Regions from separate parts of the Kineococcus sp. AC630 genome, predicted to be linked through region 1. Evidence: predicted binding sites of a transcription regulator. Region 1 holds the regulator's gene; the other holds the start of a gene.
The links. The regulator LexA, encoded in region 1, represses DNA repair genes until DNA is damaged. The targets are predictions, from matches to a motif close to TCGAACANNTGTTCGA.

Region 1 (5,477 bases):
GGTGTTCGACCGTGCGCGTCTGTTCTACCACCGTTCGAACGGGGGCGCGCAACCCCCGAGTTCCCGGGGGTGACGTCGACAGACGCTGCCACCGGCCTCCGACACGTGCGCTGACCTGCGCGAACGCTCCGGGAGCCGAGGGTCAGGAGGCGAAGCGCCGCGCGCTGCGTTCCTTCGCCCGCGCGGCCTCGACCTCCCGGTCCTTGGGCGGCGCCGTCGTCACCAGGTCCTCGAGCAGGTGCTGCGTCGCGTGCGCGACGGCGGCCACCGCCCGGTCGAACGCCTCCTGGTTGCGCGCCGACGGCCGGGTCGACCCGGCCACCTTGCGCACGTACTGCAGTGCGGCGGCCTGGACCTCCTCCGACGTGGCGGGCGGCTCGAAGTTGTGCAGCTGACGGATGTTGCGACACATGCGTCGAACGCTAGGCAGCGGGGCGCCGCCGCACAACGGGCTGGCGCCGCCCGCACCGGATCGTCTCAGGACCCCGGCCGCGCCGCCGATGGGCACGACGACCCCACCCGCCTGCTCCGCTCTGCGCCCTCGGCACCTTCCCCACCCCGCGCCGCGCGAGAACCCCCTGGAAGGCCCACCCATGAAGGCACTGCGCGACCTGAACGTCGCCCCCAAGCTCTTCGCAGGCTTCGGCGTCGTCTGCCTCCTGCTGGCGGCGGTGGTGGCCCTGGGCATCTCCCGACTCGGTTCCTCGCAGACGAACCTGCAGTACCTCTCCACCAGCGGCATCGCCTCCGTGCAGACCATCGCCGACGTGAAGTACGGCTTCCTCGCCCTGCGCCTGGACATCGCCAACGCGGCCCTGACCCCCGACGACGCCGCCACGACGGCCGCGCTGGCCACGATGGCCGAGGACGACACCGCCTACGACGCGGCGTGGCAGGCCTACCTCGGAACCTCCCCGGCCTCGACCGAGGCGGACCGCGGCAAGGCCCAGGACCTCATCGCCCAGTACCGCACCGCGCGTGGGCAGCTGGTGACCCTGGCCAAGGCCAACGACCTCGACGGTTTCGTGGCCGCCCGCACCACGACCACCACCCCCATCTCCAAGCAGCTGCTCGCCCAGCTGGACGCCATCGCCAAGGTCGAGCAGGGCGCCGCCACGACGATGGCCGCACAGGGTTCGTCTGACTACCACTCCGCCGTCGTGATGCTGCTGGTCATCGGCGCGGTCGCCCTCGCCATCGCCGCCGTCGTCGCCGTCGTCATCTCCCGCTCCGTCGCGGGCCCCCTGGCCCGCACCCTCACCGTCGTCCAGGGCCTCGCCGACGGCCGCCTCGACCAGCGCGTGGGCCTCGACACCCAGGACGAGGTCGGCCGCCTCGGCACCGCCGTCGACGTGACCATGGACCGCCTCAACACCACCATGCGCCGCATCTCCGACTCCGCCGCCACCCTCGCCGGCTCCTCCGAGGAACTCACCACCGTCGCCACCCAGCTCTCCTCCGGTGCGGAGGAGTCCGCCACCCAGACCCAGGTCGTCTCCGCCGCCACCGAAGAGATCTCCGCCAACATCGGCACCGTCGCCGCCGCCGGAGAACAGATGACCTCCGCCATCCGCGAGATCGCCACCTCCACCGCCGAAGCCTCCGCCACCGCCGCCTCCGCCGTGCACGCCGCCACCGGAGCCAGCGAAACCCTCGACCGCCTCTCCGCCTCCTCCCGCGAGATCGGCGACGTCGTCAAGCTCATCACCTCCATCGCCGAACAGACCAACCTCCTCGCCCTCAACGCCACCATCGAAGCCGCCCGTGCCGGGGAGATGGGCAAGGGCTTCGCCGTCGTCGCCGGGGAGGTGAAGGAACTGGCCCAGCAGACCGCGCGCGCCACCGAGTCCATCGTCACCCGCGTCAACGCCACCCAGACCGACGCGGCCGAGGCGGCTTCCGCGATCGCGGAGATCACCGAGGTCATCGCCCGCATCGACGGCCTGCAGGCCACCATCGCCGCGGCGGTGGAGGAGCAATCGGCGACGACCTCGGAGATGGTCCGCAACGTCACCGAGGTCTCCTCCGGGAGTCAGGAGATCGCGCTGAACATCTCCGGCATCGCCGCCGCAGCGGATCAGACGACGGCGGGGGCGACCCACACCGCCACGACCGCCGGGGAGGTCTCGCGCACCGCCAACGAGCTCAGCGAGCTCGTCAGCCACTTCACCCTCGCCTGATCCACCCCGCCTCCGGACCCACCGGCGCCGTCCCGCACCCCGCGGGGCGGCGTCGTCCGGTGGTGCCTGTCATGTCTCACGACACGCCGGTTCGAACACGTGTTTGATCCTCGCCCCCCGGATGACTACCGTGACGTGGATCGGACCCCAGGACGGGGCCCGGTCGTACGACTCACGCGGAACGACAGGGAGAGTGACGTGGCCGACGTGCTGGACGGATCCGGCGACACCGGACAGGTGGCGCCGATGGCCTCGGTCCACCACTTCCCCGACGGTCCCTACGGCCGCGACGGACTCACCCACCGCCAGCGGCGGGTGCTCGCCGCCATCCAGGAGTGCGTCGAGCAGCGGGGTTACCCGCCGAGCATGCGAGAGATCGGTCAGGCCGTCGGCCTCACCAGCCCCAGCAGCGTCGCGCACCAGGTGAAGACCCTCGAGAAGCTGGGCTACCTGCGCAAGGACCCGCGCCGTCCGCGGACCCTCGAGGTCGTCTCGCCGGCGTCGGCCCGCGGCACCATCGACGGGTTCGAGGCCACCGCGGCCGACGGCCGCCCGCGTCCGCGCTACGTCCCGGTCGTCGGCCGGATCGCCGCCGGTGGCCCGATCCTCGCCGAGGAACTGGTCGAGGACGTCTTCGCGCTCCCCGCGCAGCTCGTCGGCGCCGGCGAGCACTTCATGCTCAAGGTCGTCGGGGAGTCGATGATCGACGCCGCCATCTGCGACGGCGACTGGGTGGTCGTGCGCCAGCAGCCGACGGCCGAGAACGGCGACGTCGTGGCCGCCATGATCGACGGCGAGGCGACGGTGAAGGTGCTGCAGCGCAAGGACGGTCACGTCCAGCTGATGCCCCGCAACCCCCTCTTCGCCCCGATCGACGGCGACGAGGCGACGATCCTCGGCAAGGTCACGGCCGTGCTGCGAAGCCTTTGAGCGAGGTCACCAGTTCGACGGCCGCCTCGATCGCCAACCGGGGCGAGGTGAGGACCGGCACGTGCAGGTCGCGCAGCAACGGCGCTGCGTCGACCATGCTCGCCTGCGCCAGGACGACGACGTCCACAGGCGGCTCGAGCGCCCGCACCTGAGTCCGGACGGCCTCCGCGACCCCGGTCGTGTAGGTCAGGACGTCACCGGACTCGAAGGACGACCAGGTGTCCGGGCAGCGGACCTCGATCAGCTGCACGGCCCGACCGGTGGTCTCCGCGCACTCGCGCAGCAGCGGCAGCACGGTCGCCGCGGCCTCGTCCAGCGAGCTCACGACCGCGATCCGCCGCCCGGCCAGGACGGCGGCCTCGGCCATCGGGCGGTCGACCCGGACGACGCGCAGACCCATCTCGGCACCGACGGACTTGGCCGTCGGGCCGACGGTCGAGCAGGTGCACACGACGACGTCCGCGCCCTCCCCCACCAGTCGGCGCAGCCGGTCGGCCAAGGCCGGGCGGACGCTGTCGATCCCGTGGTCCCGCGCGGTGGTGAGCAGACCCGTGTCGACGAGGTGACGGTCGGCGACGGTGTCGTCCCGCTCGTTCAGGAGATCGCGGAAGGCGCGCACGTGGGCGTGCGCGGTGTGCAGGAAGCCGACGGTGGCCACCTCACGAGCATGCCACCCCGGACGCACGGCGTCAGCCACCGCTACCCAGACGCCGCAACGCCTCCAGCACGGTGGGGGTCGAGGTGGTGGACCAGAAGTCGGGCAGGCTGTCGCGCAGGAACCCGCCGTAGCGGGCCGTCGCGAGCCGTGAGTCGAGCACCGCGACGACACCGCGGTCACCGGTGGCCCGGATCAACCGCCCCGCCCCCTGGGCGAGGCGCACCGCGGCGTGGGCCGCCGAGACGGACACGAACCCGTTGCCGCCGGCCGCGTCGACGGCCCGCGCACGGGCCGACATCAGCGGGTCGTCGGGTCGGGGGAAGGGGATGCGGTCGATGACGACGAGGGAACAGCTGGGTCCTGGCACGTCGACGCCCTGCCACAACGACATCGTCCCGAACAGCGAGGTCGCGGGATCGTCGGTGAAGTCCCGGACGAGCTTCGGCAACCGGTCGTCGCCCTGGCAGAGGACGGGGGTCCCCAGCCGCTTGCGCAGCGCCTCGACGGCCTCCTCGGCTCCCTTGCGGCTGGAGAACAGCCCGAGGGTCCGTCCCCCGGCCGCCTCGACCAGTGCGGCGAGCTCGTCGTAGACGGCGTCGGTGGAACCCGCCCGCCCCGGCGGCGGCAGGTGCCGGGCGACGTAGAGGATCCCCTGCTTCGGGTAGTCGAAGGGGCTGCCCACGTCGACCCCCGTCCACGGCGTCTTCGAGCCCTTCTCCCCCTTGAGGCCGAAGGCGCCCGCGACGGGGTCGAAGGAGCCACCGAGGGTCAGTGTCGCCGAGGTCGCGACGACGGTGCGTTCGGCGAACAGCTTCTCCCTCAGCAGACCCGCCACCGACAGGGGTGCGATGTGCAGGGACGGTGCACGGGAGGCCGGGCCGAAACCCGCGGTCACCCAGGCGACGTCGTAGCTGTCCTGGGCGCCCCGACCGACGTCCTCCGCGAGGCGCTCGGCGACGGAGAACACGTCCTGGACGGCGGCCCGGGCCAGGTGACGCGCCCCGCGGGACTCGGCGTCCTCCTCCTTGCCCTGCCCTTCGGAGGCGTCCTTGAGGTCGCTCAGCGCGGTCCGGGCCGCGTCCCGGACAGCGACGACGGCGTCGGCGAGCTGGTCCGGCCAGCGGTCCAGGCGCCCCGGGGGCGCGTCCTCGAGGGCGGCCTCCAGCGCGATCGCCGCGTCGTCGAGGTGTTCCGAGACGATCCCGGCGGAACGGCGCAGCCGACGAGAGGCCGCGTGCAGCACCGAGGCGGACAGCTCCGCCGTCGCGACCGCCGTCACCCGGTCGGCCAGCTCGTGGGCCTCGTCGACGACGAGGACGTCGTGCTCGGGCAGCAACTGCCCCCCGCTCTCAAGGGCGTCGATGGCCGTCATGGCGTGGTTGGTGACGACGACGTCGACGGTGCGCGCGCGGGCCCGGACCCGTTCGGAGAAGCACTCGGCCGCAACGGGGCAGCGCTGGGACCCCAGGCACTCGCGGGCGGAGACCGAGACCTGCTTCCAGGCCCGGTCGCTGACCCCGGGGTCGAGCTCGTCGCGGTCGCCGCTCGTGGTGGTCTCCGCCCACTCGCGCAACCGGACGACCTCGCGGCCCAGCCGGCCGTCAGTCCCGGCGGAGGAGTCGGTGGTGGGCGCGGCGATGTCGAAGAGCGCGCCCTCGTCGGTGGGGAAGCCGCCGTCGATCTTGTTGCGGCAGAGGTAGTTGGACCGC
Region 2 (5,477 bases), on a different contig from region 1:
GAGCCGGTTGCCCAGTTGCGCCATGCCCATCAGGAACCCGCCTCGTTCTCGTCGCGGCCGGAGTCCGGCTCGCCCTCACCCTGACCGCCGCCCGACCCGGATGTCGCCCGGGCCTTCTCCCGTTCCGCCGCACGGCGTTCGGCCACGGTGGGCCGGTGCTCGCCGTGGTGCAGGGCGACCCGGGCCACGACGGACCCGAGGTGCTCGGGGTCGAAACCGGACCACTTGTGCCCACCACCGAAGAACTTCGTCCTCGCCAGCAGCGCGACGACGGGGTGGGTGAAGAGGATCACGATCGCGACGTCGATGATCGTCGTGATGCCCAGGGTGTAGGCGAACCCCCGGACGTTGCCGACGGCGAGGACGTAGAGGACGACGGCCGAGAGCAGGCTGACCGCGTCGGAGACGAGGATCGTGCGCCGGGCGCGGAACCAGCCGGCCTCGACGGCGGAGGACAGGATGCGGCCGTCGCGGATCTCGTCGCGGACGCGTTCGAAGAACAGGATGAACGAGTCGGCCGTGATGCCGATGGCGACGATGAGCCCGGCGATCGCGGCCAGGCTGAGCCGGAAGCCCTGCAGCCAGCTCAGCAGCAGGATGACCCCGAAGTTCAGCGCCGCCGCCAGCACGAGGCTGCCGATGGTCACCAGGCCCAGCGCGCGGTACTGGACCAGCGAGTAGGCGACGACGAGGATCAGACCGATCAACCCGGCGAGCAGCCCGTGGCGCAACTGCTCCGAGCCGAGGGTCGCGGAGACCTGCTCCTGGGTCTGCACGACGAAGGACACCGGCAGCGCGCCGAACTGCAGCTGCTGGGCCAGGGCCTCGGCGCTGGCCTGGGTGAAGTTCCCCTCGATGTCGACGTCGGCGCCGAAGCGCTGGGACACCGTGGGGGCGGTGATGACGAGACCGTCGAGGACCGCCGCGAACTGGTTCTGCGGCGAAGGCAGCGTGGAGATGCGGGTGGTGAGCTTCGAGAACGCGTCGGCACCCGCGCTGTTGAACTTCAGCCGCACGACCCACTGGCCGGTGTTCACCCCGGAGCTGTTCGTCGCGGTCGTGGCGACCGCGCTGGTGAGCTGCGTGCCCTCGAGCTCGGCCGGGCCCAGGACGTACTTGTCCCTGCCGTCCTGGCTGCACGTGACGAGGACCTTGGTCGGGTCGTCGGCGATGCCCCGCGCGCGCTGGGCCGGGTCGGAGCAGTCCAGGTTCTGGAACAGGGCCGGGAGGTCCGGGATGGTCTTGTAGTTGTCGAAGTCGCTCGCGTCGGTCGGCGAGGCCGCCGGGGTGCCGCTGGGCTGCCCCGGCCCCGGGGTGGCGGTCGGGGTCGCGATGTCGGCGAGCGTCGGCGGCGTCACCGCAGCGGAGGGCGCCTCCGTGGGAGCGGTCGTGGCGGCCTGCAGGGCGGCGGGGGCGGCCGCGCCGTCCGCGCTCTGCGTGGGCTCGGGCGTGGCTGCGCCCGTCGGAGTCGCCGCGTCGGTGGGCGTCGCCCCGCCCGTGGGGTTCGCCGACGCACCGTCGGTCGGCGTGGCCCCGTCCGTAGGCGTGGCCCCCTCGGTGGGCGCGTCGGTGGCGGGCGGGGTGACGGCCTCGTCGAAGAGGACGACCCGCATCCGCATCTGCGCCGACTGCGAGATGAGGTTGAGCTGCTCACGGGTGGCCTGGCCCGGGATGGAGACGGAGATGTTCTGCCCGCCCTGGACGGAGACCTCCGTCTCGCTCAGTCCGGTGGCGTCGACGCGCTGCCGGATGATCTCGGCCGCGCGCTGGACCTGCTCGGTGGGAACCGTCCCGCCGTTGGTCGAACGGGGCGTCAGGACGATCTGCGTCCCGCCCTCGAGGTCGAGGGCCAGACCGGGCGACCACTTCGCGGTGCTCCAGATCGAACCGGCGGCCACCGACGCGAACATCGCGACGACGACGAGGACCAGCACCGCGAGGGTGCGGCCCGGGTGGGGTCGGCGGATGGGCGCACCGCGGCGCACGCGGGGCGGCCGGTTCGGGGACCCGCTGGTGGACGTCGGCCTGTCGTTGGACACTCAATACCTCGGGACGGCGCTCACCGGGTGACGGATGTTCACCCGGTCAGCGCAAGCTTGTCACTGCTAGTGGACGACTGCTGTCTTATCAGTAGTCACTGTGCGCGCGGGGCACCGCCCGCGGTGTCGTCGTCGCGCTTCTGCAGGCTGAGACCACCGTCGCCCGGGTCCACGCTCTCCTCGAGGGGAGCCACCTCGGTCGGCGCCACCACGCGGGCGACGGCCCGGCGGGTCCACCGGGTCTGCAGGCCGGGGGCGATCTCGAGGACGACCTCGTCACCCTCGATCTCCACGACGGTCCCGAACATGCCCGAGGTCGTCATGACCCTGGCCCCGGGCGCGACCCCGGACTGCATCTGCTGTTGAGCCTTCTGCTGCTTGCGCGTCCGGCTGAACATGAACACCAACAGGGCGACCATGATCAGCAGGAAGAACAGCCGGCTGCTGCCACCACCCACGACAAAACCTCTCCGCACCGGCGGGATCGACGACTCACCGGTGCCTGCGCCGACCGGTGCCGGCACGGCCGGCCCAACGCGGTGAGGCCCTGTGAGGTTCCGCAGGGACCCACCCGGGACCGACTCGCCCGTGGAGTCTAGAGGCTCACCCGTCCGGCCCAGCCCAGCGACGCTCAGGGTTGCGAGGGGTCCTCGTCGGCCTCGTCACCCTCGGGAGCGAACGCCCAGGCCGCCCCCACGGGCGCGTCGCGGGGCGGGGTGAGTCCCAGGTGGGCCCAGGTGTCGGGCAGGGCGATCCGACCCCGCGGGGTCCGTCCCAGCAGCCCCTCGCGCACCAGGAAGGGCTCGGCGACCGTCTCGACGGTCTCGGCCTCCTCCCCCACGACGACGGCCAGGGTCGAGAGGCCCACCGGTCCACCGCCGAAGCGCCGGCACAGCGCGTCGAGCACGGCCCGGTCGAGGCGGTCCAGGCCGCGCTCGTCGACCTCGTAGACCTCCAGCGCCGCCCGGGCCGCGTGCCGGTCGACGATCCCCGACCCCCGCACCTGCGCCCAGTCGCGGACCCGGCGCAGCAACCGGTTGGCGATGCGGGGCGTCCCCCGCGAGCGGCCGCCGATCTCGGCGGCCCCCTCCGCGGTGAGCTGCACCCCGAGCAGGGAAGCGCTGCGGCGCAACACCTGCACGAGCTCCGCGGGCGTGTAGAAGTCGAGGTAGCCGGTGAAGCCGAACCGGTCGCGCAGCGGCGCCGGGAGCAGGCCCGCCCGCGTCGTCGCCCCGACCAGGGTGAACTTCGGCAGCTCCAGCGGGATCGCCGTGGCCCCCGCGCCCTTGCCGACGATGACGTCGACGCGGTAGTCCTCCATGGCGATGTAGAGCATCTCCTCGGCCGGGCGCGCCATCCGGTGGATCTCGTCCAGGAACAGCACCTCACCCTCGTCGAGCGAGCTCAGCACCGCCGCGAGGTCCCCCGCGTGCTGGATCGCCGGACCGCTGGACTGGCGCAGCGGGGCGCCCATCTCGGAGGCCACGATCATCGCCAGCGTCGTCTTGCCCAGCCCGGGCGGACCGGAGAAGAGGACGTGGTCGCTGGGCATCCCGCGCGCCTTGGCGGCGTCGAGGACGAGCGCGAGCTGCTCCCGCACGACCTTCTGCCCGACGAACTCGTCGAGGCCGTGGGGGCGCAGCGCGGACTCGGCCGCGCGCTCACGCTCGTCGGCCCCCGTCGTCACCAGCCGGTCCTCCATCAGCGACCCGACAGGTGGCGCAGCGCCGCCCGCAGGACGCCGGGCACGTCGAGGTCGTCGTCGAGCACGACCTCCACGACGTCACCGGCCTGCTTGAGCGGGTAGCCCAGCCCGACCAGGGCCTCGACCACCCGGTCCTTGCGCGCGTCCCCACCCGAGGGCGAGGCCGCCGGCGCGATCGACCCCGAGGGCGGTCCGAGGCGGTCCCCCAGTTCCAGGCAGATGCGCTGGGCGGTCTTCTTGCCGATGCCCGGCACCCGGACGAGGGCCGCGTGGTCCTCGGACGCGACGGCCGCGCGGATCCCGTCGGGGCGGTGCACCGCCAGCATGGCCAGCGCCATCTTCGGCCCGACCCCGGAGGCGGTCTGCACGACCTCGAAGACCTCCTTCTCGTCCGCGTCGGCGAAGCCGAACAGCGTCAGGGAGTCCTCGCGCACCACCAACGTGGTGTGCAGCAACGCCTCCTGGCCCACGCGCAGACCGGCCAGCGTGGCGGGCGCGGCCAGGACGAACATCCCCACGCCACCCACCTCCACGACCGCGGAGTCCAGCCGCACCGCGAGCACCTGCCCACGCACCGACGCGATCACCAGCACGACCTCCGAGACACCCGACGAACACTTGTACGAGAGGCTAGACGGCCCCTGCGACACGACCCCTCAGGCGCGCCGCGCAGACCCTGGGGGCAGAGTGCTGCCGTGACCCACGAGAAGACCGCGAACCCCCGCCAGAACGTCACCTTCGACAGCGCCACCGAGTCCGGCCACGCCCACGGCTACCTCCGCGTCCCCGAGTCCGGCAGCGGCCCGGGCGTCATCGTCGTCCAGGAGTGGTGGGGCCTCACCGACCACATCGCCGGCATCGTCGACCGCCTCGCCCGCGAGGGCTTCGTGGCGCTGGCCCCGGACCTCTACGGCGGGCGCACGACCCACGACTCCGCCGAGGCGGCGCAGCTGCTCACCGACCTGCCCGCCGAGGACGCGGCCCGCGACCTCGCCGGGGCCGTCACCTACCTGCTCGACCTGCCCGGGACCACCTCGGAACGCGCCGGGGTCGTCGGCTTCTGCATGGGCGGGGGCTTCGTGCTGACCCTGGCCGCGCAGCAGGGCGACCGGATCGGCGCGGCGGTGCCCTGGTACGGGCTCCCCGGCCCGGACACCGACTACTCCGGCCTGCGAGCGCCGGTGCTGGGCCACTACGGCGCCGAGGACACCTCCGTCCCGCTGGAGGGTGTGCGCGCCACCGAGGCCCGCATCCGCGAGCAGGCGGGGGTCGAGGTGACGATGGAGGTCTACCCCGCCCCGCACGCGTTCTACAACGACGAACGCCCGAGCTACCGGCCCGAGTCGGCCGAGCTGGCCTGGGAACGCACGACGGACTTCCTGCGGGGTCGGCTCGCGGCCGAGCGCGCCTGAGCCTCCGCCTCCGCGTAGGCGTTGCGCCGGCCCGTGACGAGGGCGGTGTGCGCGGCGGCCTCCAGCCGGGAGGTCGCCCCGCCCCGCCAGAGGTGGCACAACGCCAGCGCGAGGGCGTCGGCGGCGTCCGCGGGCCGGGGCGGGGCGTCGAGACCGAGGATGCGGGTGACCATGACGGTGACCTGCTCCTTCTCGGCCCGCCCCGACCCGGTCACCGCGGCCTTCACCTCGCTCGGCGTGTGCATCGCCACGGGCAGTCCCCGGCGCGCGGCGGCGACGAGGACCAGACCGGCGGCCTGCGCGGTCCCCATGACGGAGCGG

Region 2: a site for LexA is predicted at 4,355-4,370, ahead of ruvA (Holliday junction branch migration protein RuvA). Genes of this name have one in related genera too.

Annotation. Positions count from the first base shown of each region.
Region 1 is NZ_CEEDMJ010000038.1:92-5,568, forward strand. Features, by position in the region: gene AC0I8G_RS24600 (DUF2277 domain-containing protein) at 143-412, opposite strand; gene AC0I8G_RS24605 (methyl-accepting chemotaxis protein) at 594-2,180, shown strand; gene lexA (transcriptional repressor LexA) at 2,427-3,110, shown strand; gene AC0I8G_RS24615 (aspartate/glutamate racemase family protein) at 3,085-3,768, opposite strand; gene AC0I8G_RS24620 (ATP-dependent DNA helicase) at 3,800-5,477, opposite strand, start outside.
Region 2 is NZ_CEEDMJ010000005.1:152,983-158,459, forward strand. Features, by position in the region: gene secF (protein translocase subunit SecF) at 1-30, opposite strand, end outside; gene secD (protein translocase subunit SecD) at 30-2,039, opposite strand; gene yajC (preprotein translocase subunit YajC) at 2,135-2,497, opposite strand; gene ruvB (Holliday junction branch migration DNA helicase RuvB) at 2,671-3,741, opposite strand; gene ruvA (Holliday junction branch migration protein RuvA) at 3,741-4,331, opposite strand; gene AC0I8G_RS07335 (dienelactone hydrolase family protein) at 4,440-5,156, shown strand; gene ruvC (crossover junction endodeoxyribonuclease RuvC) at 5,075-5,477, opposite strand, start outside.